Regions from separate parts of the Paenibacillus sp. N3/727 genome, predicted to be linked through region 1. Evidence: riboswitches for the same ligand, from Rfam matches in the RefSeq annotation. Region 1 holds a riboswitch; each other region holds the start of a gene.
The links. A riboswitch is a leader RNA that binds a small molecule or an ion and turns the genes downstream of it on or off. The one in region 1 is predicted to bind cyclic di-AMP.
Positions count from the first base shown of each region.

Region 2: it holds a riboswitch for cyclic di-AMP, as region 1 does, so the genes downstream of both, MNQ98_RS11680 (C40 family peptidase) here and MNQ98_RS00135 (resuscitation-promoting factor) in region 1, are expected to answer to the same signal.
Region 3: it holds a riboswitch for cyclic di-AMP, as region 1 does, so the genes downstream of both, MNQ98_RS28305 (hypothetical protein) here and MNQ98_RS00135 (resuscitation-promoting factor) in region 1, are expected to answer to the same signal.
Region 4: it holds a riboswitch for cyclic di-AMP, as region 1 does, so the genes downstream of both, MNQ98_RS18535 (C40 family peptidase) here and MNQ98_RS00135 (resuscitation-promoting factor) in region 1, are expected to answer to the same signal.

Region 1 covers NZ_CP093336.1:26,176-33,597, forward strand. Annotated here, with positions in the region: gene MNQ98_RS00125 (HD domain-containing protein) at 1-757, shown strand, start outside; gene MNQ98_RS00130 (TatD family hydrolase) at 845-1,612, shown strand; cyclic di-AMP (ydaO/yuaA leader) riboswitch at 1,814-2,025, shown strand; gene MNQ98_RS00135 (resuscitation-promoting factor) at 2,299-3,522, shown strand; gene rnmV (ribonuclease M5) at 3,642-4,193, shown strand; gene rsmA (16S rRNA (adenine(1518)-N(6)/adenine(1519)-N(6))-dimethyltransferase RsmA) at 4,190-5,074, shown strand; gene yabG (sporulation peptidase YabG) at 5,361-6,254, shown strand; gene veg (biofilm formation stimulator Veg) at 6,611-6,886, shown strand; gene MNQ98_RS00160 (small, acid-soluble spore protein, alpha/beta type) at 7,033-7,215, shown strand; gene ispE (4-(cytidine 5'-diphospho)-2-C-methyl-D-erythritol kinase) at 7,401-7,422, shown strand, end outside.
Region 2 covers NZ_CP093336.1:2,584,140-2,591,561, reverse strand. Annotated here, with positions in the region: gene MNQ98_RS11705 (extracellular solute-binding protein) at 1-363, opposite strand, end outside; gene MNQ98_RS11700 (carbohydrate ABC transporter permease) at 406-1,275, opposite strand; gene MNQ98_RS11695 (carbohydrate ABC transporter permease) at 1,333-2,283, opposite strand; gene MNQ98_RS11690 (hypothetical protein) at 2,540-2,872, opposite strand; gene MNQ98_RS11685 (GNAT family N-acetyltransferase) at 3,002-3,274, shown strand; gene MNQ98_RS11680 (C40 family peptidase) at 3,422-4,291, opposite strand; cyclic di-AMP (ydaO/yuaA leader) riboswitch at 4,299-4,439, opposite strand; gene MNQ98_RS11675 (endonuclease MutS2) at 5,050-7,089, shown strand; gene MNQ98_RS11670 (GNAT family N-acetyltransferase) at 7,104-7,422, shown strand, end outside.
Region 3 covers NZ_CP093336.1:6,065,125-6,072,546, reverse strand. Annotated here, with positions in the region: gene kdpB (potassium-transporting ATPase subunit KdpB) at 1-1,265, opposite strand, end outside; gene kdpA (potassium-transporting ATPase subunit KdpA) at 1,287-2,966, opposite strand; gene MNQ98_RS29980 (potassium-transporting ATPase subunit F) at 2,997-3,053, opposite strand; gene MNQ98_RS28310 (hypothetical protein) at 3,220-3,630, opposite strand; cyclic di-AMP (ydaO/yuaA leader) riboswitch at 3,754-3,921, opposite strand; cyclic di-AMP (ydaO/yuaA leader) riboswitch at 4,025-4,227, opposite strand; cyclic di-AMP (ydaO/yuaA leader) riboswitch at 4,557-4,720, shown strand; gene MNQ98_RS28305 (hypothetical protein) at 4,837-5,286, shown strand; gene MNQ98_RS28300 (TrmB family transcriptional regulator) at 5,449-6,213, shown strand; gene MNQ98_RS28295 (MFS transporter) at 6,343-7,422, opposite strand, start outside.
Region 4 covers NZ_CP093336.1:4,042,470-4,049,891, reverse strand. Annotated here, with positions in the region: gene MNQ98_RS18550 (ferredoxin family protein) at 1-118, shown strand, start outside; gene MNQ98_RS18545 (Mrp/NBP35 family ATP-binding protein) at 198-1,265, opposite strand; gene MNQ98_RS18540 (hypothetical protein) at 1,533-1,991, shown strand; cyclic di-AMP (ydaO/yuaA leader) riboswitch at 2,145-2,276, shown strand; gene MNQ98_RS18535 (C40 family peptidase) at 2,281-2,754, shown strand; gene MNQ98_RS18530 (phosphotransferase family protein) at 2,878-3,825, shown strand; gene MNQ98_RS18525 (2Fe-2S iron-sulfur cluster-binding protein) at 3,857-4,249, shown strand; gene MNQ98_RS18520 (VOC family protein) at 4,546-4,956, shown strand; gene MNQ98_RS18515 (AraC family transcriptional regulator) at 5,211-6,074, opposite strand; gene MNQ98_RS18510 (L-fucose isomerase) at 6,231-7,422, shown strand, end outside.

The DNA.
Region 1 (7,422 bases):
GCGCGACGCATACTACACGGGTGTTAATTATGGCACGATTGATATAGACCGGATATTGCGGATGCTCCGCCCGTATCGGGACCGGGTGGTGGTGAAAGAATCAGGAATGCACGCGGTGGAAGATTATTTGATGTCTAGGTATCAGATGTACTGGCAGGTTTATTTTCATCCGGTGACCCGAAGTTCGGAGATTATACTGAGGCAAATCTTCAGGAGAGCGAAGGAACTATTCCGCGAAGGTTATGAATTTAGTTTTATGGTAGAGCCGTTGCCAGCTTTATTTGAGGGAAATCCGACGGTGAGCCAATATTTGCGTCTGGATGAAGCGTTGATTCAGACGACCTTTTTGCAGTGGACGGCCGAGAAGGATGAGCTTCTGAGTGATTTATGTGGTCGGTTTATGCATCGCAGGCTCTATAAATATGTAGAAATCGACACCATAGATAGAGAGACCGTCGACGGAATCCGCCAGGCGTTTCGTGATGCGGGACTCCACCCGGATTATGATTTCGAGATTGATTATCCGACCGATCTTCCTTATGATGAATTTCATTCCGGATCGCCTGAGAGCGATAAACAGATTTTGCTGCTGGACAGACATGAACATGTGCGTGAAATATCCGAAGTATCTGATATAGTGCGCTCTATTAGCGGGATTCACCGCGGGCGATACCGTCTATACTTTCCTGAGGAAAAGGTGAGGAACGTTTTGAATACCTTGCCGGAGGATGTCAAAAGCGTCTTTGGACAAGGTTGATAAAATAGATACAAGTAAAGTATTGAACAGCTAGAAGCGGCGGTTATTACTGTGCTGGTCTGCGACAAGAAAGGAGATTGTTTATTTATGTTATTCGACACACATACACATCTGGATGCTCCCGAGTTCGACGAAGATCGTGAGGAGGTTATCAACTGTGCCTTGGAAGCCGGTGTAACCCGAATGATCAACATCGGCTTTAACCGGGAAACGATTCCTTCCACCATGAAATTGGCGGAAACTTATGATTTTATTTATGCGGCAGTGGGTTGGCATCCCGTAGATGCGATCACGATGAAGGACGGAGATTTGGAATGGATCGCTACTCTTTGCAGTCATGAGAAAGTAGTGGCTATCGGTGAAATCGGCCTGGATTACCATTGGGACACCTCTCCCAAGGAAGTTCAGCATGAGGTGCTGCGTAGGCAGATTGGTTTAGCACGGGAATTGAACATGCCGATTGTTATTCATAACCGAGATGCACATGAGGATATCGTGAAGATTTTGAAAGAAGAGAAGGCGTCAGAGGTCGGTGGAGTGATGCACTCCTTTTCCGGCAGCTGGGAAACGGCCAAGCAGTGCCTACATATGGGCTTCCATATTTCTTTCGGTGGGCCGATAACGTTCAAAAATGCGAGACAGCCAAAAGAGGTCTTAGCACAGGTCCCGATGGACCGACTGCTCATCGAAACCGACTCCCCTTATTTAACGCCTCATCCGTTTCGGGGGAAGCGTAATGAGTCTGCTCATGTGAAATTAGTGGCCGAGGCAGCGGCTGAGATTAGGGGCCTGTCTCTGGAAGAATTAGGTTCAATTACGACCAAAAATGCTCTGGAACGATTTGGTATTAAATGAAATCGAGAGTAAATGTGATGAAAAACAGAGCATTAACGACCAATTAAAGTTTTTTAACCGAAAAAGGCGACGATATTACAATATTTTAACCTTTTATCTGAAAAAATGTGGTTGATTGTTGCTTTACAACCTGCATAGAAACAGGATATCATCTTTTCAGTGATAAGAAGCTGATCGGAAAACGAACAGCCGAATATTTTATGAACCGTCTCGCTTAATCTCCGATGTTCGGAGAACGGGGGAACCGATACAGGAATAGCTGGCAATCATGCTGCGCTCCACTGTATTTGATTTCTTTTTGGGTCTTTGGGGTGAATTTGAAGGCAGCCGCCATGAGCGGGTGACTTGAGATAGGGCGTCTCTCTTACGCCCGAACCCGACAGCTAACTCCGTAAGCGTAAGTAAGAGAGGCAAACTCGTGCATGCTATTTTCCAGATTCCAGACATCAGGAAGCCACGAAAGAGTCTCTATAACTCTTTCTTTGGCTTTCTTTTATTTTAGAATATTGGAGACAGTATCGTCATACTTTTGGTAAACAGGAGGTGACGATCGTATGGACGGGAAGACGGGGATTAACGCAGGGTGTAGATAGATAGCAGGGCACCCTGTGAGACAATTTGCTATAGTCACGTCAAATGCAATCATGCGTTACCTAGACGGCGGGACTATGAAGGAGGATGACATAGTGGGCGTTATTCAACCAGAAGAGACCCATGAATCACAATCATCCAGCATGTCTTACGCATTACGATGGAAGCATGAGAATTTGCGTCACCTAATGCTGGCCGCCATTGGCGCCATCGCAATTACAGTGCTCGTACTTCTGATTGTTCACAATCAGGCGGGCAAAAAAATTCACCTTGTGGTTGACGGACGTGTCACCACAGTGGAAACCCGAGAGGCTATGCTTCATGAAGTGCTGGATGAGCAGGCCATCTCCCTGAAGCCGCAGGATGAGGTTTCCATGCCGTTAAATGGTGTACTCCAGGATGGAGACCGTATATTTATTAAACTCGCAGTACCTGTGAAAGTGACTGCAGACGGTAAAGTAAACACAATATTTACTACCCAAGATACGGTTGGAAATGTGCTTAAGGAAACAGGCATTTCAATCAAGGGCGAAGATACAGTAAAGCCTTCCCTGGAAACGAAAATTATTGAAAAAGCAGACATTCGCGTCGTTCGCGTCACGAAACAAACGGTTAAGCAAACTGAAAACCGCTCTTTCCGTGTCATCAAAACGGCAGATCCTTCTCTTGTGAAGGGCGATAACCGGGTGATTCAAAGTGGTAAGCCGGGCATCGTGGTTAACCATATCGAGAAAGTCTACGAGGACGGAAAGCTTGTTTCAAAAAATGTGATAGGCAAAGAGATACAGCGTAAGACGAAGGATAAAATTATTGCAGTTGGCACGAAAAAAGTAGTAGTGCCTGAAGAACCTGTCGCTGAAACTGAGTCTGCCGACATAACCACGACTGCAAATGCTACCGTGAGAACGGCAGCCAAGGAATCGAGTCCAGAAAAGCCAGCAGTTAAGGCGGCATCCGCAAAAGTTAAAGTTAACAATGTGGTTTCCAGAGCCGGAGTTGACTTCGAATATAAAAAAGTACTAAACAATGTTTCTATGACAGCTTATTCCGCCGAACAGAAAGGCATCGGTACCCGCACAGCTTCCGGTACACGCGTAACGGAAGGACGTACGATTGCGGTGGACCCGAGTGTGGTTCCAATCGGTTGGTGGGTATATATTGAAGGCGTAGGCTTCCGCCGTGCAGAAGATACCGGTGGTGCCATTAAAGGCAACAAAATTGATGTCTATTTTGATTCTTTAAAAGCGGCATACAATTTTGGGCGTAAAAGCGGGCATACTGTTTATGTGATTGGCCCTGTGAAACCAGAGCTCAATTAACGCATGAATTCTGTTTTACATTGCCATGCTAATGCTATACTATTTAATTAATATTAATGTGATGCTAAGAAGAGGATGAATCATCCTCTTCTTTTGTTTTGGGAAGGAAGAAACAGGGAATGATCAAAGAAGTCATTGTCGTGGAGGGCCGGGACGATACAGTGGCTGTGAAGCGGGCTGTTGAAGCAGACACGATTGAAACCGGAGGATCGGCCATTAACAGCCGCATACTGAAACGAATTGCATTGGCGCAAGAACGGCGCGGAATCATTATTTTAACCGATCCGGACCATGCCGGAGAGCGGATCCGCAAGATTATCGACGCTAAGGTCCCTGGCTGCAAGCATGCCTTCATTCCGGAAGCCGATGCAACGCGAAAAGGAGACATCGGGGTGGAGAATGCCTCGCCGGAGGCGATTCGCCATGCGCTGGAAAGATTGCATACGTCATTTGAAGGATCGGAAAGCCTCATTGGGCTGGATGATCTGATTGAAGCGGGGCTGATTGTGCACCCGCAGGCTGCAGCGAGACGGATGGCGATGGGCAACCTGCTCGGCATTGGATATTGTAACGGCAAACAGTTTCATAAACGGCTGGCCATGTTTCAAATATCACGTGAAGAATTCGCAGCAGCGCTCGCTCAGCAGGAAGAGGGAGGTACAGAGCTATGACACGGATTGATGATATTTCAACCCCGAGAAGAACGAAGGAGATTATACAGCGTCATGGCTTCTCCTTTAAGAAGAGTCTTGGACAAAACTTTCTCATCGATCAAAATATACTGTTCAAAATTGTAGAGGCAGCTGATCTGGACAAGGAAAAAGGCGCACTGGAGATCGGTCCCGGCATTGGAGCTTTAACGGAGAAGCTGGCACAGACAGCTAACAGAGTTACAGCCGTGGAGATTGATCAGCGGCTTATTCCGATACTACAAGAGGTGCTGGAGCCGTATCCCAATGTAAGCGTGCACCACGGGGACGTACTTAAGGTGGACTTACATGAGCTGTTCCGCGATTATTTCAGCGGAGTGTCTAAGGTCAGCGTCGTGGCCAATCTGCCTTACTATGTAACGACACCGATATTGATGAAGCTGCTGGAAGAAAAGCTGCCGCTCGAGAATATTGTGGTTATGATTCAAAAAGAGGTTGCAGTACGCATGGCAGCCTCCCCAGGCAGCAAGGATTACGGCAGCCTGAGTATCGCCGTCCAATATTATAGTGAGCCGAAGCTGGTGTGTACGGTTCCCCATACCGTCTTTATCCCCCAGCCGAATGTAGAGTCGGCCGTCATTCGTCTGAAGGTACGGGATAAGCCTCCCGTTGAGGTCGATGACGAGAAACACTTCTTCGAGGTTGTGCATGCTTCATTCGCTCAACGTCGTAAGACGATAGCGAACAATCTGAAGAGTCGCTTTTTCCCGGGAGAGGGACGAGAGCGGCTGGAGCAGCTGCTCCAGGAGGCTGAAATTGAGCCTTCACGACGTGGTGAGACCCTTAGCATCGAAGAATACGCCCGGCTGAGCAGCGTGCTTCTTAGGGCTGGAGTACGGTAGATACGAAAGCGTATGGACGTGGCAATGGAATCGTGCAGCCTTAATAAAAAGCTTTCACGTTTAAAGCAGAGATCTTTAAAGCAGCCCCTAAAGGGCTGCTTTTTCAATTTGCAGGTTTTTGCAGCGACACGTTTCATCGTCTTAGCGATTCTATTGCGCCCTTGAGAGTCGAAGTCCTTTCCAAGAGAGATTGATTAAGGACGAACTGATTTTTTGGTGTCATCCTTCTCAACCATGAACCAATCCCCGCATTCGCCCATAGGATAGAGGCAGGGGGGATGTTGTGATGAATTATGGAGACTTGGTCGTTCGTAAGTCGTACGGCGGCGATGTAACGTTCCGGGTGGAGGGTGTGCAGCAGAACACAGCCATTATTAAGGGAACGGACTTTCGGCTGCTGGCCGACTCGCCCCTTGGGGACCTGGTACGTGTACCGCATCCCACGATGAGCGAACGGACGAAGCAGGCGCAGATCAAAGCAAACGAGTCGCTATCCCGCTTGCAAAAGGACCGGCAGGAGCAGAGTGAGCGGCATTTGGCAAATCTGCGAACCGAATGGGAAACCGGTGAAAAGGGATATTTCGACGTGCCCGGCAAGGTGCTGCATTTAGATGGAGATCCCCATTATTTGAAAAAGAGCTTAACCTTATACAATCAGCTTCGTGTTCCAGCCGAAGGCTACTATGTTAACGAATCATCCATGGCTGAGACCTTATATCGAATGCTGCCGCGTGTTCGGCCTGATATTGTAGTTATTACTGGACATGACGGTGTGCTGAAAAGACGTCAATCTCGTGATTTGCATAGCTTGGACAGTTATAAAAATTCGCAAAATTTTGTGCAGGCGATTCAGAGCGCAAGGCAGTATGAACGTAATCTGGACACCCTTGTTGTAGTGGCCGGTGCGTGCCAGTCGCATTTTGAAGCACTGCTGCAAGCAGGAGCGAATTTTGCGAGCTCTCCGGGACGGATACTTATTCATGCCTTAGATCCGGTCTATGTGGCTGCTAAAACGGCCTATACGTCAATGCGTGAGACGGTGAACATGAACGACGTGTTTCACAACACCATCAGCGGCAGCCAGGGGGTAGGGGGCATTGAGACCCGAGGATGCTATCGGATCGGACTTCCTCGTCTCAATGACTTATCTACGCTTAAAGTGACTCCATCGGTCAGCTAGAGCCTTCCAAGGTCGCCTTGCCGGGTAAATTGAACAGGTTCTTCCTAAAACCCCTAATTACAGGGGTTTTTTTATTTCTCGCAGAAATGGCTGCCGTCTTTAAAGGATGGCAAAACCGTTTCTACTTGTTTGATATTGTCATTATGTACATGAAGAGGACAAGCTGTGACATTTTAAAAAAAATGTGCATATTTCGTGTCGGTTTTACGCATAATAACGGTTCTACGCTCGATATATAAAGGCTCGAAAAAAATTCGTTGACAAGATAATTTTAATGCTGATATAATTAATGTTTTTGGTTTGACAAATGATTGATAATTAGTTATAATGGACAAGGAAAGAGGTGGTCGTCGACAATGGCTAAAAATGCGCTGTTGGAAATCAAACGCAGTTTGGATGCTCATCTTGGGCAAAAAATTACGCTGCGGGCAAACGGTGGTCGCCGTAAGACCGTAGAGCGTACTGGTGTTTTGGAAGAAACGTACCCTTCTGTTTTCATTGTAAAGCTGGATCAAGACCAGCAAACCTTTAAACGAGTGTCTTACAGTTATGCGGATGTGTTAACCGAAACGGTGGAAATCATGGTTTTGGACGATGACTGCCAACTGCGTATAACCTATATCAAGTCATAACTTTATGTAATGCAGAACAGCTTTCGTATTTACGGAGGCTGTTTTTTGTTGCCATGTGAATGGTGGGAATGAGGAACCTACTCCAAAGCGCATAATAAGGAGGGTCAAAGCCATCATCACCACATTCACAAGGAGGTCGAATACGAATGAGCCGGAGAAGACGGAGTATTATGTCGGAAGAACTGAAGAACGAGCTTGCTAAGGAGCTGGGATTCTACGATACGGTGCAAAAAGAAGGCTGGGGCGGTATTAAAGCCAGTGATGCCGGAAATATGGTTAAAAAGGCAATTGAACTTGCGGAGCGGGCTGCCCGCCAGTCTGACCGTTAATAATTTGAATTATAGGGGGCTTCCGAATGCGGAAGCCCTTTTATCTTATGTCCATTTATTCGCATTTATTTGCGCATGGAAAATGACTTCAACGCGTCGGTTTGTTAATATAAAGTCAATTAGAAGTTTTTCTTGTAATGTGTTAAGTTGTGCTTATGGGAAAAGCTAAGGATAGGTGAACGTTCTTGAAAATATACGAAAAAGCGC
Region 2 (7,422 bases), 2.6 Mb from region 1:
CCACTGGGAGGCAAAAGCTCCGCCTGTATAGAGTATATCCGCATCTCCAGAGAGCAGCATCGCCGATTGTTTCGCCTTCACGTTCTCCCACGGAATCTGGTAAATCTCGAGCTTAATGTTCGGGTACATGATTTTGAACGTTTTATCCAGATACTCATTCAGGCCAATCGTCGGATTTCCTGTCAATGCATCAATTCCGTTTTCGAGCTGCCAGCCGGCCAATGCAACGCGAACCGTGCCTGACATGTCAGACACTTTTTCAATTTTGACGCCGCCAGTTACATCCTTCCCTGAGCTACCCGAGCATGCGGCCATTGTAAACACGAGCATGAAGGACATGATGAGTAACAAAGCCTTCTTCATAACCTTTACACCTCCAAAAGTAATAGACTTTCTATTTGCTCTTTACTGCTTGATGCCGGATAAAGCAATGCTCTCGATGATATAACGCTGAAGGAATAAATACACGACAACGACCGGAATAAGACTTATCGTCGTCGCGGCCATAATGATAGCCGGTTGTTGATTAATACCATTGTTGTACGTGAACATAGCCAAACCGATTTGTATGGTGTATTTAGCAGCAGTCTTCAAAATAAGCAGCGGCCACAACATATCATTCCAGACACCAAGAAACAGTAAAATGACCATGGTTGCAATAATAGGTGTGCACAGCGGCAAGTAGACCCGGCTGAACACGGTGATTTCCTTGGCTCCATCCAGTACGGCTGCTTCCCTTAAACTGCTCGGCAACTGGTCAAAGAACGCTTTGGCCAAAAATGTTCCAAATGCATAGTTCATCGCAGGAAGATAAAATGCGAGATAATTATCAACAAGACCTAACTTGCTGAAGAGCAAATACTGTGGAATCATCGTCATCTCGAATGGAATCATCATCGTGCTCAGCGCGAGCAACAGCACCAGGTTCGCCCCTTTGAAGCGGAGCTTGGATAAGGCATAGCCCGACAACAAGGCTGAAAGCGAACTAATGATAATGACCCCACCGCTGACAAAGACCGAGTTGCCGATATATTTGAACATTTTAATATTGGTGAAAGCCGCTTCGAATGTCCTAATCGACGGTTCCTCGGGCCAAATCTTGGGTGGAAACGATATATTAAGCCGCGCCCCCCAATCGAAGCTCGTTACAAGCATCCAGAGAAACGGCACAATCATAAGAAACGAACCTAAAAACAGAACAATGGTCAGTATAAGCTGACTTAAAGATATCCTTTTGCGGCGAACGGTTACTTTGGGTATTACTGTATCGGCCATGATTTCCCTCCTATCCTTTTTACTGACGGTCTCACTTATTCAAATACGGTCCTTGTGTTAATCCAGACTGTCTTTACGCCGGTTAAGAAGCATGAGAAATACCGTCAGCACGAGGATAATCAGGAACAGCAGATAAGACACCGCCGTGGCAAGCCCCATCTGTGAAGCCAGAAATGCATTGCGGTAAATATACAGCACGACCGTCATCAGACTGCCTCCCGGATTACCGGCTGTACCTCCGATCAGCCAAACGTCTGTAAATCTTTTCATACCGCCGATAGTTCCCATAATGAGCATAAAGACAAATATGGGCCGCAAGTAAGGAATGGTAATATAGAGCCACTTACGGTACGTACCCGCTCCATCCACTTCTGCAGCTTCATATAGATCACGGGGAACACTTTGCAATCCAGCCAAAAAAATGATTGTGTTATAGCCAAGCGCACCCCATAGGCTCATCAACACAATGCTGTACCGGGAAACTTCCGGATTCGTAAACCAGCCAACCGGCTCGAGACCGATAAAACTGATCACGAAGTTGATCAACCCTTCCTTTGAAGGAAAAAACAAGAATGAGAATAACAGGCTTGTTGCGACTCCAGATACTACATTAGGAAGAAAGTAGACCGCTTTGAAAAAATTTTTTCCCAGATGCCATTTCAAGTTGTTAATCAGACTTGCGAGAATGAACGACAAGGCAATACCAAGCAGTACAGACCAGATGCCCATCATAAACGTATTTGTAAGCGCTTGCCAAAATAAAGAATCTTCTAAGGCATAACTGTAATTACTCATACCTACCCATTTTCCATTCAAAGCAAGACCTGATGTCTGGTGAAAACTCATAAACAGAGCAGCAAACATCGGATAAATGGCAAAAGCAAGCACACCGATAATCAAAGGAGCACTAAACAAGTAACCCATCCAATCATTTCGTGTAAATCTGAACTTCCTCTTAGACATAGTCCTTTGATTGGAAAGGTATTTCCCTTCTGGGGTGGATGACAAACAGCCCCTCCTCCTCTCTAGATTGAGATCCGGATTGAATGACGAATGGATGCACGCTCGCTCTAATCCATTCTGTAAATGGTTATGTGGACGAATCCGGAATATGTTGTTTTTTTTATACGTCAATTTATTACCGCAAGAAGAAACGTATCTGGCATCCTACATAAGGATGAAGAGCGTTTCTTCGAAAAAAAACCAAAAAACTGCGGGATTTCCGCAGGTTCTGGTTGCAATTCCTTCCATCCTGCGGACCTATTTATAACAGCAGGCTTATTGTCAGCAAATTAAACAAGGCCAACGGTAGAATAGGATTGAAAGGCGCATAAGGTCCCGGGTTGAAACCGGGGGAAAATCCTGGATAGAAACCACGCATGCTATCAGGTGGATCCATACTCAAATACACAAAATTCACATCCACCCCTACTACGACACCCACGATAATCTCATTGTGCACCGTGTGGACTTGCACTTTTCGATTAACCACGTTTTTCATCGCATGATGTACTTTTTCCATATGTTGTTTCATCGAATGTGCGGTATGTTCATCGCATTGGTAAACGACATGGTGACTCGGGTATGTTGTTGTCATATGTTCACTCCTTTAATCGTCCTTACCCTCATTGTATGCATATGCCAGATACAGGGTGTATGCCTATTTGTTTTTCGTTTAAGGGCAGGCAGATTAGGGTAAAGTAGTCCCAATAAAGGAGGAGATTATATGTCCGAAATGAGATCAGAGAATGGGCGTTTTTATTTCGAGGAGAAAGGAACTACAACAGCCGAGGTTTCATTTTCACCGATGGGAGTTCAGGTCATCAGTATCGACCACACATTTGTATCCCCATCGCTGCGCGGAAAAGGAATTGCAGAGCAGCTAATCCGTGGAGTCATCAGCCACGCCCGCAGTGAGAATCTGAAGATTATTCCTTCTTGTTCTTATGCAGAGCATCATTTCGACAAGTTTCCAGAAGATCGTGATGTATTACAATAAATGTTCTGTTTTCGTAATAAAAAAACGATTTAGTCTTTTAGCGTCTCCTAATTTGGGAAAAGATTTGTCGTATGGACGTAAAGAAGGGGCTGTCCCGAAAGTCATCACAGATGACCAGAAGACAACCCCTTTTTTTGTTATGAGAGATCATTTAAAAATCCGATTTGCGCCGTTATATTTAGGTCCCCAATAGGAGCTGTTTATGCTGGCAATCGTTACTCCGCTGCTAGTGGCAGAAATAAATTTATTGTCACCGATATAAATGCCTACATGAGATGTTGAAACTTTGTTGGTAATGAAAAATACGAGATCCCCTGGTTTTAGATTGCTCTTTGACACTGGAGTTCCGTAATTGTTATGCATCGATACGGAGCTATGAGGTAGACTGACACCCATCTTGCCATACACATATTTCACATAACCGGAACAATCAAATCCGGTGGATGGCGAGGCGCCTCCCCATATGTATTTGGTTCCAAGATACTGCTTAGCAATCGAAACAACCTGATTTCCTTTGGAGCTGTTATGTACTGGTGCTGTCCATGCAGGAGCATGATTTTTGCCATCAGTACTGATGATCGCAATTTTATTTCTAGAATCCCACTTCAAAGAATAGCCGAACGCTTCCGAGACAAACCGAACAGGCACAAAAGAACGGCCATCAACGACCCGCATGCTTGTGTCCATTACAACTTGCTTAGAACCAACTAAAGCTATATTGGAGCCGGATTTGAGTACGATAGTCTTGCTTCCCTTTTTAATCGTTACTTTGGATCTTGAAGAACTAAGCTTCTCATGCTCAACGGTAGAGCCCATCTTCTCTGCAATCATTCGAATAGGTACCTGAGTGAATCCTTTACTGTCAACAAAAGGTTGCTCGTCTGGAAAAGAAACTAAGGAATCGTTAATTTGTACCTTAATTGAAGAAGTAGCAGCGCTCACGTAGTCAGGACTAAGAACTAATGTTGAGACGACAATCGCCCCTGAAAGTAATACCGATTTCAGTAAGTTATTCATGATGTTATGTTATCCTCCCTGTTGCTTCCGAGGTTAGTTGACGGATTCGGAAAGAGGTATTTCCTAGTTTACAAGAAGAAACATTCACCCCATATAAAGCTCCCCCGTACCAAACGTTATGCTCGTCTGGATTCAGCACTAAATAAACCAAGCTAACTATTTTAAAGTAACATACCCAGCTCTTTGATATAGGTCGAAATTGTGTCTATTTTATGAAATTATGAACAGATTGTAACTTTTGGAGCGGAATTGATACTTTTTCGATACTTATATTACTATTTAGTCACATATAAAATTTCCCATGGGAATTCTAGCTTGACTTTTTCCAAAAGTAAACCGTATATTAATGTCATACCCTCTTAATAAGGAGAGATTTTGATGTCGGTGGTCGTTCTTAACTAACCAAATTTCATACGATTGGAAAATTCCTTTTTTTCATGGCCTGAAAAGGCTATGTTTATTTTCTTATGGTTTTTTCCATCTGTGTAATTAGTTAAGAACAACGGATATCAATTGAAGCCCGGGAGGTCTATCCTGTTTTGGCGTCTTTTCATCCGTGCTGAGTTCAGCACGGATTTTTTGGTAAATAGGACTGCGTACAGTAAGTGCTGGCAGCTTTATTTCCTGTGGAGACGATCAACTTCAAGGCGGACTGACTAAAGGCAGAGAGTGAACCTACGTTCATTCTCTGCCTTTTTTTTGTTTTTCACGGGCTCTTTCAGGCAAATATACACCAATACAAAGGAGTTTGATCCCAAATGAATTTAGCTACAATGAAATTGCTGCAATACGACAAGGTCCAAACCGAACTGGAACGCTTTGCCGTCTCATATCTCGGGAAAAATCACATTCGTGAGATGACCCCTCTCACCCAGATTAAAGCAATCCGGCTTAGGCTGGATGAAACTTCTGAAGCTAGTACACTGCTCCGTGCAGGGGCAAGTATACCGATCCCTTCCTTAGAGGGGATAGAACCTGTCCAGCAACTGCTCGGGACTGGTTATGTGCTTACTGAACGCGACTTCGGCCATATTCAGCAATTTCTGCGCAGCTGCAGACAGCTCATACGTTATATGGCCACCAAGAGCGAAATTGCTCCAATGGTAGCCTCATACGCCTCTTCAATGTATGAACTCCCTTCATTGCTCTCAGAAATCGAACGCTGTATTTATAGCGGCCGTGTTGTTGATGGTGCAAGTAAGGAACTTGCGAGAGTCCGCAAAAAAATCGCTGTATCTGAAGAGCGAGTCAAGCGAAAACTCGACAGTTTACTCAGCAAACACCGAGCCATCATGCAGGAAAGTCTGGTCAGTAAACGTAACGGCAGGTATGTTCTGCCCATCAAGAAAGAACACCGCAAGCAAGTTAACGGGGTCGTGCTGGATGAATCGGCAAGCGGACAGACGGTTTACATCGAGCCGAGCGATGTCACAAGCCTCCAGCAGGAACTGAGCTTTCTGCAAACCGAAGAAGCCCGGGAAGAGACCAAAGTACTCAGTGCATTGACCGAAATGGCTGAGAAATACAGTCACGAATTGAAACTGAATGCAGATACTGTCGGAATGTACGATTTCATTATCGCTAGAGGTAAATACGCCCTGTCCATCAGCGGACGAAACGTCGAACTTAATGATCAAGGGATCATTGCGCTCAAGCAGGCCACCCATCCTCTGTTGGGGCCGGGTATGGTCCCACTGGATTTTGCAATCGGTCGTAACTACAAGTCCCTGATCATAACAGGTCCGAATACAGGCGGTAAGACATTAACACTCAAAACCGTTGGTCTGTTAACCATGATGGTTCAGTCGGGTCTGCTCATTCCTGTTCAAGAAGGCAGTCAATGCAGCATATATGAACAGATTTCAGTCGATATCGGAGACGGTCAAAGTATTGAACATGCGCTTAGCACCTTTTCGGCTCATATAAGAAACGTCAATCACATATTACAAACCGCCAATGACAAAACACTGATATTACTGGATGAGATGGCTTCAGGCACGGACCCTGGAGAAGGTATCGGCCTCTCGATCGCCGTGCTGGAAGAGCTGCATCGCCGCAGGGCTACGGTTGTTGTTACGACTCACTTTACAGAAATCAAAAATTTTGCACGTATAACTCCTGGGTTCGAAAACGCGCGGATGGAGTTTGACACGGAGACACTTGAACCAAAATACCGGTTGAAAATCGGGGAAGCCGGACAAAGCTATGCATTTGTCATTGCCGAGAAATTGGGGATTCCTTCAGCAATCATTGCACGTTCCCGAGAAATATCTGAAGCTGGAGTAGGTCATGAAAATACGATGTTCCCCAGTTACAACGTCACCACGAATGAATCTCATACAGATGAGACTCATGAACTTGCTGGCAAATGCGATACGGATGATTTATCAGGTCGGGAAACCCACGATTCTGACACTCTCTCTGTTCAGGAAAGCCAGAGTTTAGAAGGTATACCCGAAAAAACAGCTTGCAGCGAAGATCAAAATCAAGAGAAAAATCATAGCCCAAAAACCCCTGCTTATCAGCTTGGGGACAGCGTGTACGTATCGTCCTTGAACAGGACTGGTATCGTCTGTGAAGCTCAAGATTCGCGCGGTATGGTTGGCGTGATGATCCAAAAACAAAAGATCAAAATCAACCACAAACGCCTCACACTGCATATTGCAGGTAAAGATCTGTATCCTGAAGACTATGACATGGATATCGTTTTTGAGAGTAAAGAGAACCGCAAGAAACGGAAGTTGATGAACCGAAAGCATGTCGAGGGGCTAACCATTGAAATAAAACCTGAATCTTAAAGGAGGACATAACTATGATAAGAACAGAAGAAATCCAAGATTACTCCCAAGTGGAACAACTGCTAAAAAGCGCGTTTAAGAGTGAGGCCGAGCCTCGACTTGTTGAACGTATCCGTAGCTCCGTAATCTTTATTCCGGAATTGTCCATAGTATCCGAGACGGATGGACACATTACCGGGCACATCATGCTCAGCGTAGCTGAAGTATTAGACGATGATCAGTCATATCGAGTGGCCTGCCTTGCTCCTCTCGCTGTGGAGCCGACCTTACAGCGTAAAGGGATTGGCGGGGCGTTAATCCGAGAAGCTCTGAACAGATGCCAGCAATTCAACA
Region 3 (7,422 bases), 310 kb from region 1:
GTAGCGATGGCGTCTCCTTTGGCAATCAGATCGGACGGGATCATGCCTCCTTGAGACTGAACCCAGGCTCTTACGGCATCGACTGCTCCTTTGCGAACTTTTCGGCCGTCTTTCAGATCCATACCGCTCATCCGTGTCTCAGCCTTAAACTCGATGAATTCGGCACCGGATGTAATAGATTCGTCAAATCCTAAGCTTTCTTTCTTCATCAGTTCGAGAACAGAGCGACCTTCAGGCGTTTCATCCATAACTGAGCTGACAGCTGCCCACTGGGCGACAGAGCCGACAGGTTCCGAACCGACCGGGATAAACTGGCTTGCCATCCGGTTACCAAACGTGATCGTTCCTGTCTTATCGAGAATCATCGTATTGATGTCGCCGGCAGCTTCAACCGCTTTACCGGACATTGCCAGCACGTTGAACTGCGTCACCCGGTCCATGCCGGCAATCCCGATTGCGGACAGTAGACCACCGATGGTGGTTGGGATCAGACAGACGAGAAGAGAGATCAGGACGGGAATCGAAAGCTCGATTCCGAGATATTTGGCGATCGGGGCAAGCGTGACAACCACGATCAGGAATATTAATGTTAGTACGGTCAAAAGGGTATTCAGCGCAATTTCATTCGGTGTTTTCTGACGAGATGCACCTTCTACGAGCGTGATCATCCGATCAATGAATGACTCGCCGGGGTCGCTGGTGATCCGGACTTTAATATGATCGCTGACAACCCGTGTGCCGCCGGTTACCGAACTGAAATCCCCGCCGGCTTCTTTAATGACCGGGGCTGATTCCCCGGTAATGGCCGATTCATCGACAGATGCCAGACCTGCAATGACCTCACCATCACCGGGAATCATCTCACCCTGCGAGACGACTACGATGTCACCTTTACGTAAATCGGTAGACGGAACACGCTTGATGCCGCCGCCGTCCATAACCTTGTTGGCCGCGATTTCCTTCTTTGACTGCTTTAAGGAGTCAGCCTGGGCTTTACCGCGCCCTTCAGCAAGAGCTTCGGCAAAGTTGGCAAACAAGACGGTTAAGAGCAGAACCACAAATACGGTCAGATTAAAGCTGATGCTGTCTTCTGTCCCGAAATAATGGGGAAAGATAGTCATGAGGAGGACGATAAATGTACCAACCTCGACGACAAACATCACGGGGTTTTTCATCATGGTAATAGGGTTTAACTTGATGAAGCTATCTTTTAACGACTGGCGAACCATATCTCCGCTTAATACCTTTTTTCTATTGTTATTCATTGGGATAATCCACCTTTTCTATTAACGGATCATTAAATGCTCGGCAATCGGGCCAAGCACCATCACGGGCAGGAATGTCAGCGCCCCGATGATCAGGACTACCGCAATCAGAATAAAGGCGAACAGCCGGTTATCCGTGCGGAATGTCCCTAGTGTCTCAGGAATCCACTGCTTACGCAGCAGAGAGCCGCCTACCGCCAGAAGCGAAATCATCGAAATATAGCGGCCAAAGAGCATGACAAGCCCTGTTGAGATATTCCAGAATGGCGTGTTATCCGCGAGACCTTCAAAGCCGGAGCCGTTATTCGCTGCCGAGGAAGTATATTCATACAGCACTTGTGAAATGCCATGAAAGCCTGCGTTCGTAATGCCCGCTTGACCAGCGTCCGTCATGAGAGCGAGAGCAGTTGGCGCGAGAATAATGAAGGGATGAGCCAGAATGGCAATCGCAATCAGCTTCATCTCCCGGGCTTCGATTTTCCGCCCTAGAAACTCCGGCGTTCGTCCAACCATGAGTCCGGCGAGGAACACGGCCAGAATGGCGTACATTAACATATTCATCAGACCGACGCCTTTTCCGCCGAAGACAGAGTTCAACATCATGAGAGACAGCGGTGTTATACCGCCAAGCGGTGTCAGCGTATCGTGCATGTTATTGACCGATCCGGTTGTGGCCGCTGTGGTTACGGTCGTAAACAGAGCAGACTGGGCAATACCGAACCTGACCTCTTTGCCCTCCATATTGCCTTGGGAAGCATCAATTCCAAGTCGATTCATCGCCGGATTGCCGCTGGATTCAGACATGTAGGCAAGTGACAGGAATCCGATGAACAGAACCATCATGGCTGAGAAAATAATCCAGCCCTGCTTGCGGTTCTTTGCAAATAAACCGAACGTGTAAGGCAGAGCCGCCGCAATACACCACATTGATAAAATTTCGATTACGTTAGTCAGCGGATTAGGATTTTCAAACGGATGAGACGAATTGACGCCGAAATGTCCGCCGCCGTTCGTGCCTAGATGTTTGATGGATTCCAGTGCAGCCACTGGACCAACTGAAATTTGCTGCTCGGCGCCTTCAAGCGTCGTTACATTAATGGTAGGTTTCAAGGTTTGTGGAACATGCAGCGCAACGAGCACCATAGCCACGACAAAGGCTAGTGGAATCAATACTCGTGTATGTGCCTTAACAAAATCTTCAAAGAAGTTGCCTATTGTTGTACCTTTGCTGGTAATCGCTCGAATAAATGCGATCGCGACACACAGTCCGGTAGCAGCGGATGTGAACATCATCATGGTGATGACGGCCATCTGAGAGAAGTAGGAGAGACCCGATTCACCGCTGTAGTGCTGCAGGTTCGTATTGGTCATGAAACTGATAATGGTATTGAACGATAGCGTCGGCTCCATGTTGTCGATCCCGTTTGGATTGAACGGCAGTATCTTTTGTAGCCTTAGAATGAGATAACCGGCCGCGACCAGCACGATGTTGGTTATCACAAAGCTGATCGCATATACTTTCCAGCTCATACCCTTGCGTTCTTTAAGCCCGATCAATGCGAAAATCGGTTTCTCCGCCCAGGAGAACCATTTATCTGTGCCGTTGGCTTCATTGCGAAACACATTATACAGATGGGTTCCGAGAGGCTTAACGAGCAGCACCAGAACCAGAATAACGATGGCAATTTGTACAATGCCCATGATTGATTGCTTCCTCCTTCAATAACACCCCTAGAATTTTTCCGGGTGAATCAGCGCGTAAATCAAATACAGAAAAATAAAGATCATAAATGCCATAATGATGATCATTGGTTATCAGCCTCCGGTTCATTGACCACGCGTCCGCACCAGGATAAAAACAAGGTGAACAGTGCGTAAGTTCCTCCTAGAATGAGCACCATGCACAGATCCTGCATGTCAATCCCTCCAAAACATATTTAATAAATAATAGTGGCTAGCTGACGAGTGATGAAATTAAGAAGGAAACATTGGTATGGTTCGTGTGCAGCACGATTGTTGCGCCAAGTCCTTTATAAATTAATCTTGGATTGCTTGAATGAGTGATGACATAGATCGGATCTGAGGTCCATGTACGGCAAATCCGCAAATAACGGCAGCACAGGTTCAGACTGCTTTCAAACAGGAACACCTTGCTGACGGAAAACTCGGGAATGATCCAGGTTTGTTCATCAGTAGTGTCGATCAAGATCATGTTTTTGGCTCCAAGCTTATCCAGACGATCTTGCTCTGCCCGGTTGTTCACAATGGCTGCAAACGGAATTTTATTTCGAATAAGCTGGGTTACGAATTCCTCCCCTGCCTTGGTTGGAGCGGATACGATGATCAGATCTTGCAATTTTTCCATGTTTTCTCCTCCTGATTACTAGAAAGAGAAGGCAACAAAAAAGAAGCCACAGGGAAGGAGAGTCACTCTTCCCGTGGCTTCTGATGACACAGTGAAATACACCGTGCCTTGCACACGACAATCGTTGCCTCTCTCGATACGCTTACGAGGTTAGCTGACGGATTCGGGCGTGAGAGTCGCCCTACCCATAGGCAGTTATCCTGCCGATGAGATTCACCCCTGAGAGAAATACACGTCTCTCGTTTGGTTCCCCCGTTCCTTTTCCATTCAAGGACTCAGCGAATAAAAAGCATTTTGTAAAAAACCACAGAGGCATCAAGCCCTGTGGTCGTGTTTCTCGATCACAAGCTTCATCATCCTCTCCTTGTGAGCAGACCGCGTCAATTAAATGCGTGACTGCTTAACTCAACGCTTACGAGGTTAGCTGTCGGATTCGGGCGGTGAGAGTCGCCCTACCTGATCCGAATTTCATGGAGTCTTTGGATCAGGATTCACCCCTGGAGATGTTCAATGGTGGCTCTCACACCACCTGGCGCATCTCCTTGTTTGGTTCCCCCGTTTCCCTTGCCTAGCAAGGGAATTCAGCGATTCATGAGAAAACATTGTTCAATTCATGATTCGTATCATACGTCTGGCGGTTCGTAATGTAAATCGAGGGAGAGGCACATTTGAGGTGTTTTTTAACCGGATAGCTGCGGGAAAGAAGTTCGATCACCCGAATACTGCTTCATACTCTGTATTTCTCTGTATTTCGTTAATTTTTCGTAAAGTGGTAAAATACTGTGCATTTGTATGGATAATCGATGTCAAGCCCTAATGTACACGTTTTCTTTTGGCTTTTTCGTCGATATTTTGAATTTATAGACCATAAATGAACATTTACTTTGAAAGGGACAATGACGTATGATTCATCCAACTTTAACCATATAATCTACACGCTGAGTTCCCGAAAGGGAGGCGGGGGAACCAATCTCACCATAATTAATGGTGAATGGGGTGAATCCTTAGAGCTTGCTGCGCAAGCACAGGGTAGGGCACTCTCAAGCCCGAATCCGACAGCTAACCTCGTAAGCGTATTGGGAGAGAACACGACCCATCATACTTTAGGTGGCACGATTGTGCCGCATTCAGCGCCTGGGGAGCGGGTTTCTCTGCTCTTTCAGGCTTTTTGTGCTGCAATTGAACCCTAGAAAAGGAGACTGTGAGATGGCTAAAATAACAGACTCTTTACCGCAATTAACGGAACATAAACTACACGAAACTACGATACGTTATATGGAGATTTTCCGTTTTGACGGTAACTCGGCTGAACAGGATATTCCGTGGAACGATAAGAGTACGAACTGTGGATTGTTTAAAATATCTTGTAGCGGTGCTTCTGGCTATGCGGAGTATGCACTGCCGGATACGAGAGAGTATGCGGATCTTGTGCGCTGGTCGTCTGTGTTTATGCGATTAAAGGGACTGACGGTGGCCGAGGCCATAAGCACTATTCAGAAGCAGCAGTGGGGAGCTGTCCGCACGATGCTGGCGGAATCCGCTCTAAAGGATCTTTCAGCGAATCTGATCCAGTGTAATGAGCGCCAACGCCTAGGAAGCCTTCCGCTGGAGCGCTCTTTTTTGATGGATTGCTCGCGTGCTTATTTTTTGTTTTGATTCATAATTTATGGAGATTATGAAATTCTATAAAGGTAAACGTTAAGCACTAATTGCTGTTTTGAGTTTCTATAAACATGCATTCCCATTTCCACAGTACTGGTCAAGCGTCTCACGCTCCGGTAACATAGAGGGTAACAAGTGAATGTACAAGGAGGAGCTATGCTTCTACAATTCGGTTACTCCCAGTATGAGAGCAAAGTATATGAAACGCTCGTGACGAGCGGCGAGGCGATGGATGCATCGAGTATCGTGAAGTTGTCCGGTGTTCCGAAGGCTAAAATTTATGAGGTGCTGGACCGGTTGGTGGACAAGGGAATTGTCATGGATACGGTATCCGGCAAAAAGCGTACCTATACGGCACTTCCCGTGGAAGCTGTGATTGATAAACTGACGCATGAGTTTGAGAGTGACATTAAGGAGCTTCGTTCAGCGGGTGTTCGCAAAACGGTTGTGGATGATCAGGTGTGGAGTCTGAAATCGCATAGCTCGATCCAGGCGTTCTGCAAACAGATGATAGAGGAAGCACAGGAGTCTGTTCTCGTCTCGATGTGGAGCGATGAGTTTAATGAAATAACCGATCTGCTGGACCGAAAAGAGCGGGAAGGTGTGCGTGTTGAAGCTTTGGTGACGGGGGATGACCATCCGGAAGTGTCGCTGTCCAAGCTGTATGTGCTGAATCCTACGGCCGATCACGATAAGCTGGAGCGGTTCATGCTTCTGGTAACAGATACGAAGCAGCTTCTATTCGCAGGCGTCGAGCAGGGCAGCTGGCAGGCAATCCGGACGCAGGCACAGCCGTTTGTGAAGGTGTTTGTTGAATTTTTCTATCACGATATGGCATTGACTGCATTCAGTCGTAAATATCCAGAGGAGATGTTCAAAGACGAAGAGATTAAAGCGCTCTTGCTCCGGCTGCGCTATTAAGCAAGGACAGAAAGTTTGGAGGAATGATTGCTCCGCACAGCGTCTCTCAACAGCAAAGGGGCATCCCACAGGTCAATGGACCTTGTGGGATGCCCCTTTAAGTGTATACTGTGTGAACTTGATCCAAGTTTACAACTGCTCTGCGGTTCGGGACGAAGCAGCAGCTTCGTCTTTGGCAGGAGCAGAACGGCGAGTTAGCGAGAAGAACGCGACACCGAAGGCAACAGCAGCGATGATACCGCCGACCCAAGGATTGTTGGCTACCGAGCTCTTCTCAATAACGGTGCTGCCGATAATTGAACCCGAGGCGATTCCCAGGTGAAGCATGGAGGAATTCAGACTGAGCTGTGTCTCTGCATTGTCTGGAGCCAGCTGAAGCAGATACGTCTGCTGAGCTGGAGAGATGGCCCAACTGAGCGCACTCCATATCATCATAGCGATCAGGAACACCCAGAACGAGATTTGAGCTGTGAGCATGACCATGAACATCGATACCGAGAAGCATGCCACAATGGTGAGGATCGAACGTTTCGTACCGAAACGGTCAGCTATCCATCCGCCCAACCCGCCGCCTGTTACGGCTGCGATGCCGAACAGGAAGTAAACGACACTCATCATGCCGGGACTGACGTTGAATGTGGACTGTACATAAGGCTGTAGATATCCGTACAAAGTCAGATGACCGGTGAGCAGCAGCAGGACGATAAGCTGGGCGCTCACGATTTTACTATTTTTCAAAAGCGCAAGCTGTTCACGTAGCGGTACTACCGGGTTCGGAGCTGTGCGTTTCGTGAATAATGCAATGCCGGCCATAGATAGCAGGCTAAGAATCGCAATAACGAGAAACGGAGCGCGCCAGCCGTAAGCATTACCGATGACCATACCGAGTGGTACCCCGAGAACAAGCGATCCGCTGATTCCCATATAGATAATTCCGATCGCGCGACCTTTGTGCGATTCCGGAACGAGCGAGGCTGCCATCGAGACGGACAGTACAATGATGACGGATCCGCTCATAGCAGATAATGCACGGGCTGCGATGATTGCTGCATAACTTGATGTGAAAGCTACGATCAGATTACTGATCATAAAGGCAGTCATCATGTACAGATAGAGCTTTTTGCGTTCCATTTTAGCGGTCACATTAATCAGAATCGGACCTGAGATTGCAAAGGCAATGGAAAAGATGGTGATAAACTGACCAGCAGA
Region 4 (7,422 bases), 2.3 Mb from region 1:
TTGCGGTGCTTGTGAAGCGGCTTGTCCTGTGACAGCAGTATTCTATATCGATGATTTGCCGGAAGAAGAAAAGCCTTACTATGAGAAGGCTGTGGAATACTACAAAAACAAAAATTAAATCATACGAAAGCAACACCCTCCCAAGCAGGTGCGGAGCGATCCGGTCACCATATTGGAAGGGTGTTTTTGTCATGCATTTATGAAGATTGAATAATATGATGAGCTAGGTCATTGTAAATGGAGCTGAGCAGATTCGGCTTAGTCGATTCCATTTCATCCGGAACAATTGGAATCTGGGTGAGTAGGGACGTATTCAGCTGGTTTGCCAGCTTTTCCCCGCCACCCTTGCCAAAGATATAATGCTTGGTGCCTGAAGGATCTTCATAATAAGACATGTTCTCCACAACGCCGAGAATACGGTGTTTGGTCTGAAGGGCCATTAGTCCCGCACGCTCTGCAACGACTGTTGCTGTGGACTGTGGTGTAGTGACAATAATTTCAGAACATTCAGGTATCATCTGATGAACAGCCAGAGCGATATCACCTGTCCCAGGCGGGAGATCAATGAGCATATAGTCCAGTGGCCCCCACATCACATCATTCAAAAAACTGGACAGCATTCTTCCTAGTCTGGGTCCCCGCCACAGGACAGGGTCGTTACCCTTAACAAAGAATCCGGTTGATATGACTTGAACACCGTCTCTTTCTATCGGTGTGGGGCGGCTATTCGTAGGTTCCGGCTTCTCATGTATTCCCATCATATCCGGTATACTGAAACCGTAAATATCAGCGTCAATGATTCCAACTTTCTTTCCGGCCTTCTGTAATGATAGAGCCAGATTCAGTGTAACGGTCGATTTTCCGACGCCGCCTTTTCCGCTGGCTACCGCTATAAATTGGACACCCGCTTTAACCAAAGGACTTACTGGAAAAGAACCCTGTGCCCCCCCTCTATTGGCAGGCTGTTGGCCAGAAGGTTTCATCTCCTGTGCTCGAACAGTTATGCTATGCTTCTCCTCGGCAGAAACTTGCTTGATCCTAATATGTATATCTGTCATTCCCATTGTGCGCAATAGCTCTTCAATCTGTTTACAGCGTATTTCTGTTATGCCTTGCTCCTGTTCTAGCTCTGTGGTTATTAGAGTCATCGCTGCTTTGTCTTCTTTCAGCATGACATCACGGATTAATCCGATTTGAATCAAGGGAAGCTTCAATTCGGAGTCGAGTATCTTCGTCATTTCACGATCAAATACTTCTCTATTCATAAGTCACCTGTGCAAAACTATGACAATGCGGATATCTGCAAGTTGATAAAGAGTTCTGGTAAGCCAACATTCGTAAGTCCCTCCTTAAAACTGATAATCAAGTTCAGTTTAAAGAAAGAGAAAGGGGTAGTCAACAAAGGTGTTCAGTACGCAGCGATGGTATATGACGGCAAAGATCTTCAGGCAGTGATCATTATATATCACTTTCAACTTGTGAAATATTTAGTAAACTGTAATAAATAAGAACAGAAAGTAGGTTTATTAATCGTGGATCATGATAAAAAGCAAGAGAAATCGATTATTCTAGTCTGCCTACAAATTTTTATGGGTATAGGTGCATTGTTCGGTGGCGGTGCCTTAATTCTGGATCCAAGTGGTGATTTAATTGACATGCCAGTATCTATGATCAAAGGTTCTATTTTTTCGAACTTTCTTATTCCTGGTATCCTTTTATTTTTCGTCTTTGGTGTTATACCCTGTTTTGTTGCATCGGGTTTAACACGTCAATGGAAATGTATAACTGCTGAGAAACTCAACATGTTCTCGAATAAACACTGGTCATGGACTTTTTCTCTATACATAGGTTTTGCTATCATCATCTGGATCACCATTCAAATCTATATCATAAACGGTTTCTCCATTGTACATTTTATTTATATTGCGTTGGGATTAATTATCCAAGCAGTTACATTACTTCCGAGAGTCCAACGAAAATACGAGCGATAAATACAAAAACGGGTCAATCTGCTGTTAGTTGACATCACTGCAGAGCATGACGGGTGATTAGCGAGATTTGCAGAATAAAATTACAATTTTGTTACTGAATACGATTGACATATCACCTCAAAATATACTACTCTATGATAGAGTTACAAAACTTTAATGAATTTGCCGAATTTCGTTTTGAAAACGGGGGAACCGATCTGGGTGAATTATTCTTGAAGTCAAGGGAATATAGGAGACCTTCAACCGAACCCTTAGCTAACTCCGTAGGCACCGAAGGGAGAAAGTGTATTTGAAGAAAGTCGTATTATCTTTACTAGGGTCTGCACTTATTTTTTCCTCTGGCGCCTTTACGGCATATGCTGATCAGACGAAGCTTCAGAGTGAAGTTACACAACTAGTAGGAACTCCTTATAAATGGGGAGGAACAACTGTAAGCGGATTCGATTGCTCCGGATTTATTTTGTACATATTTGATCAATATAATCTAAATTTGCCGCGAACTTCGGTATCACAAGCAGAAGCTGGTATTTACGTAGATCAAGATGATCTTCGGTTGGGAGATTTGGTCTTCTTCAATACAAGTGGCCGCGGTATCTCGCATGCAGGAATTTATATTGGAAATGATGAGTTTGCTCATGCATCCACTAGCAGAGGAGTTAGAATCAGCAAGCTCTCGGAATCTTACTATAAGAACCGTTATGTAACAGCTCGTCGTGTCATCAGCCAAGAGGATTATGTTCAGATGGTAGGTAGTATGAATTAATATTTCGCAATGAATAGAAGTCCGCGATGAATTTCGCGGGCTTTTTGTTGTATGATGTTACTATAAGTAGGTAAAGAGTGTTGATCTAATTGTATGAGATTCAACTGGAGGTTTGATTACGAAATGTCGTATTTGTTTACTAAAGAAATTAATGATTGGAACAGCTGGGGAGCTGTTTATCAATCCATCGAGGATTTTAGACCTCTGATTCAGGAGATATTTGTAAGGGAACGATTAATGGGAGCGGAAGATATATCTCATTTAACACCGGGAACAAATGCCGTCTTCAAAGCAGGATCTTACGTGATCAAAATATTTGCACCGACTTCGTCTGGAATGAATACGGATCAGGACTATAAAGCTGAACGGTCGGCGATGCAACGAGCGATTGACCAAGGCGTACGCACACCGAATATTGTAGCTGCGTCCAAAATTAATGATAAATATGAATTCAAGTATATCATTATGGATTTTATCGAAGGCCAAAGTGCCGGTGACGCCATAAATGGATTTACGGTTGAGCAAAAGCGTGATTTCGTAGGTAAGTTGCAGGAGGATATGGTAAAGTTGAACACGCTGCCGGACGAAGAAGTGAGTCGTGATGTGATCATTGAGAGAGCAATCCATAATGATCGCTGGAAGGTTGTGTCTCCTGAGTTAAGAAAACAGATTGAGCATTTTCTGAACCATTATGAGCTCGGTACTTGCATACATGTTCATGGAGATCTTACGGGTGACAATGTATTAATTGATTCGAAGGATCAAGTTTATATTATTGATTTTGCTGACAGCTCCGTTGCACCGGTAGAATATGAGTATCCTGGGATTGTGTTTGAGTTGTTTCAAAGTGATGTAGAAACTGTTCATGAGTTTATAAAGTGTAGGAATCTGAAATACAGTGAGTTTATTGACCTGCTATTTGCAGGGACGCTGCTGCATGACTTTGGTGCGAACTTTGTAAAATCCATTTATGAAAAACATACAGGCAAAGGTATCGGGGAAATGTCTAATATTTCTGAATTTAAGGAGTTGATTCATACCCATCTGATGCCTGACTTCAAGTGTACATAAGCTTAATGAACTCATTGAGGGGGAATGAAGCGTGTTTAAATTTTGGAAAGGCCGGGAGGGAAAGAATAACTCGGTTTCGGAGAGTTCTGCTGCGATCGGGAATAACATGCACGAAGAAACAGAAGAGCAAATCGTAGAACTAAAAGGCAGAAATATTCAACGATTCGTTGCGCCCGTGATTGGTTTGACGGTATTGGATCTGGCGGAGAAGAATGAAGTGGACTGGAATTCTTTCTGCAAAAGAGGGACATGTGCTCGTTGCCGATGTCATGTCAGTGAAGGGTTGGAATATCTATCCCCTCCAAATGAAGCGGAGAAGAAACGGCTTGATCCAGAGGAGATTGATGAGGGATACCGTCTGGGCTGCCAGACAAAACTGGAGAGAATAGGTGCCATATCCATTAAACATGCACCTTATTTTTAATAGATTATTATTCAATTACAGCCGGAGGCCTGAGTAACAGGTCATCCGGTTTTTTCAAGAGATAAGAAAGTATAAACTTCGGAGTATCAGCATCTTTATCTCGCAAGAAAAACTACCGCTAAAATGCGGTCTGTCTTCTTTGGAGTACGTCGATAGACGTTTTTCTTATGCTATCAGAGGCAGTTGAAATAACGGATGGATTTGATAAAAAATAGCACATTTCACTTTTAATGTTTGCTATGATGTTCATAACTGGGACTTATTAGGCTGCCAAAAAGCTATTTGGAGGGGTACATATGAAGAGTAATGAGAACGATATCAAAACAGCTGCGCCAGAAAGTCCGATTCAAAACAAGGTTGGCAGTGTTTTTGTTCCTGTACGAGACATTGAGAAATCACGTGAATGGTACTGCACTCTTCTTGGTATCGATCCAGAAAGTTGCAGCATTATGAACGGTCATCTGTGTCCACTTCCAATGCAAGGTACTGGGGTCATTCTCGATACGATGCCCCTGTGGGGCGGAGAGGAGCCGGGCGGAGCGCTCCATATTTCAACGCCTGCTTTTATGCTGCTGACTAATGATCTGGAAGCATCCTACAATTACGCCAAAGTGACTAGTGTAAACCTGGTAACGGATATTGAACACGAGCATTGGTTTGTGATTAAGGACCCAGATGGCAATTTACTGATGGTTTGCAAGGATTAGTTGATTCTAAAAAGAGCTGTTTATACCTGGAAAAAGCTGTCACCTTGAGTATTGATCTGGGGACAGCTTTATTATATTTTAACGGGTTACGACGTTTTTGAATGTGCGCAGCAGGCCGTTTAAATTCAAGAGGCATTACTGTCATCGGGTTTGACTCGGGTAAACAACAAATCGACGCGATTAAAAACGGCAGTATGACGGGGGCGCTTGAAAGGTCTGAATTAGACCCTTCAAGCTGACTCCTTGTCTGTTATTTAGTTTTTGTTCGATTGATCATTGCGTTCCTGGTCCCGGAATGAACTCGGTGTTTGTCCCGTGACTTTCTTGAACAGAATGGAAAAGTATTTCTCGTTCCCGTAGCCGACAAGGGAGGCCACTTCGTGCACAGGGCTGTCGGAGTTTGCCAGCAGGCGTTTGGCTTCTTCGATTCTACGAGATATAAGGTAGTTGAAGGGAGAGTCGCCGAGCTCTTTTTTGAACAGATGGGACAAATAGTGCTGACTCACATACAGTGTATCGGCTATGTCCTTTAGACTAATGCTCTGTGTGTAATTTTTATCGATAAAATGTTTAGTTCGAAGGGCGATTTCGTTCTTCCCTTTAAGTGACTGGAATTGATGCTTCACATCTACAATGCGGTAGATGACCGTAATGAGAGACATAAGCAGGTTTGTACTTAGCGTCTCATATCCCAGTACCTGTGAATCACACTCCTGAAGTATTTCGGATAGATAGCTTTCCACTTTATAGGCATATTTCTCACATGAAATGACCGGATCGACATAAGGGGGAAGTAGCATCCCCTGCGGAACGCCATCGATATGAAGGTTGTCCACACCACAGTATATGACCTTAAAAGGTCCCGATGCTCTGGAACGCTCTTCATGAGGTACTCCCGGATTATATATGGCTACATCCCCTTGATGCAGCTCATAGGTTTTGCCGCCGATAATAAACTCTCCGCTTCCTTCGACAATATAAATGATTTCACAATAATCGTGGATTTGCGGAGGCCCGTAGAAAAATTCATCTACAACCTGACCAGCAAAAAGGAGCTCCGGGTTACGTTTAAAGCTGAATTGGTCACTCTTGCTGTATGGTATTTCGATTTTAGGCAACCTAAGTCCCTCCAAAAATCCAATATAAACTCATTATATAATAATGTTCACTTTTATTGCTGTCTTGTTGTCAGGAAACAACAATATAGTGGGTTATCGCCTGTCTCAAACCTTATTACAATAGATCCATAAGTAAAATACCAGGAGGTATTAATCATGATTGAAAGCGATTACAGATGGAGAGATGGATTTCCGAAGATTGGCATACGGCCGACGATTGACGGCAGAAGAAAAGGGGTTCGCGAATCACTTGAAGACCAAACGATGAATTTAGCAAAGTCGGTTGCGAAGCTGTTATCCGATAGCTTGCGGTATTCGAATGGCGAACCGGTGGAGTGTGTGATCGCAGATACTTGTATCGGTGGTGTAGCGGAAGCAGCAGCGGCAGCAAAAAAATTCAAGAACTCCGAAGTAGGTCTGACCATTACCGTCACTCCTTGCTGGTGTTATGGTACAGAAACGATGGATACGGATCCGACACTTCCGAAGGCGGTATGGGGGTTTAACGGAACCGGCAGACCAGGAGCAGTTTATTTGGCAGCGGTGTTGTCAGCTCATGCACAGAAAGGTCTTCCTGCGTTCGGCATTTACGGTGAGGACGTACAGGATGAAGGAGATAGCGTCATTCCGGATGACGTTCAGGAGAAGCTGCTTCGTTTTGCAAGAAGTGGGCTTTCCGCAGCTTACATCCGTGGAAAATCTTATTTATCGATGGGTTCCGTTTCGATGGGTATTGCCGGTTCTATCGTGAACGACTCGTTCTTTCAAGAGTATCTTGGCATGCGCAACGAATATGTTGATATGAGTGAGTTTACTCGCCGACTGGAAGAAGGGATCTATGATCCGGAGGAATATGAGGCGGCACTGAAATGGGTGAAGGAAAGCTGTAAGGAAGGCAAGGACAACAATCCAGAGCATCTGCAGAGCAGCCGCGAGAGAAAAGACCTGGAATGGGAAACAGTCGTCAAAATGACGCTAATTACTCGCGATCTGATGATCGGAAACCCTCGTCTGGCAGAACTCGGTTTCGGGGAAGAAGCGCAGGGCCATGGAGCTATTGCCTCCGGCTTCCAAGGGCAGAGACAATGGACGGATCATTCACCAAATGGTGATTTCCTAGAGACGATGCTGAATTCATCATTTGATTGGAATGGTAAGCGCTCTCCGTACATTGTTGCTACCGAGAACGACAGCTTGAATGGTGTGAATATGCTGTTCGGTTACTTGCTGACGAACACTGCGCAAATCTTTGCGGATGTCAGAACATACTGGAGTCCGGCTTCGGTGGAACGTGTTACGGGACACAAGCTGGAAGGGAAAGCAGAGGGAGGAATTCTTCATCTGATTA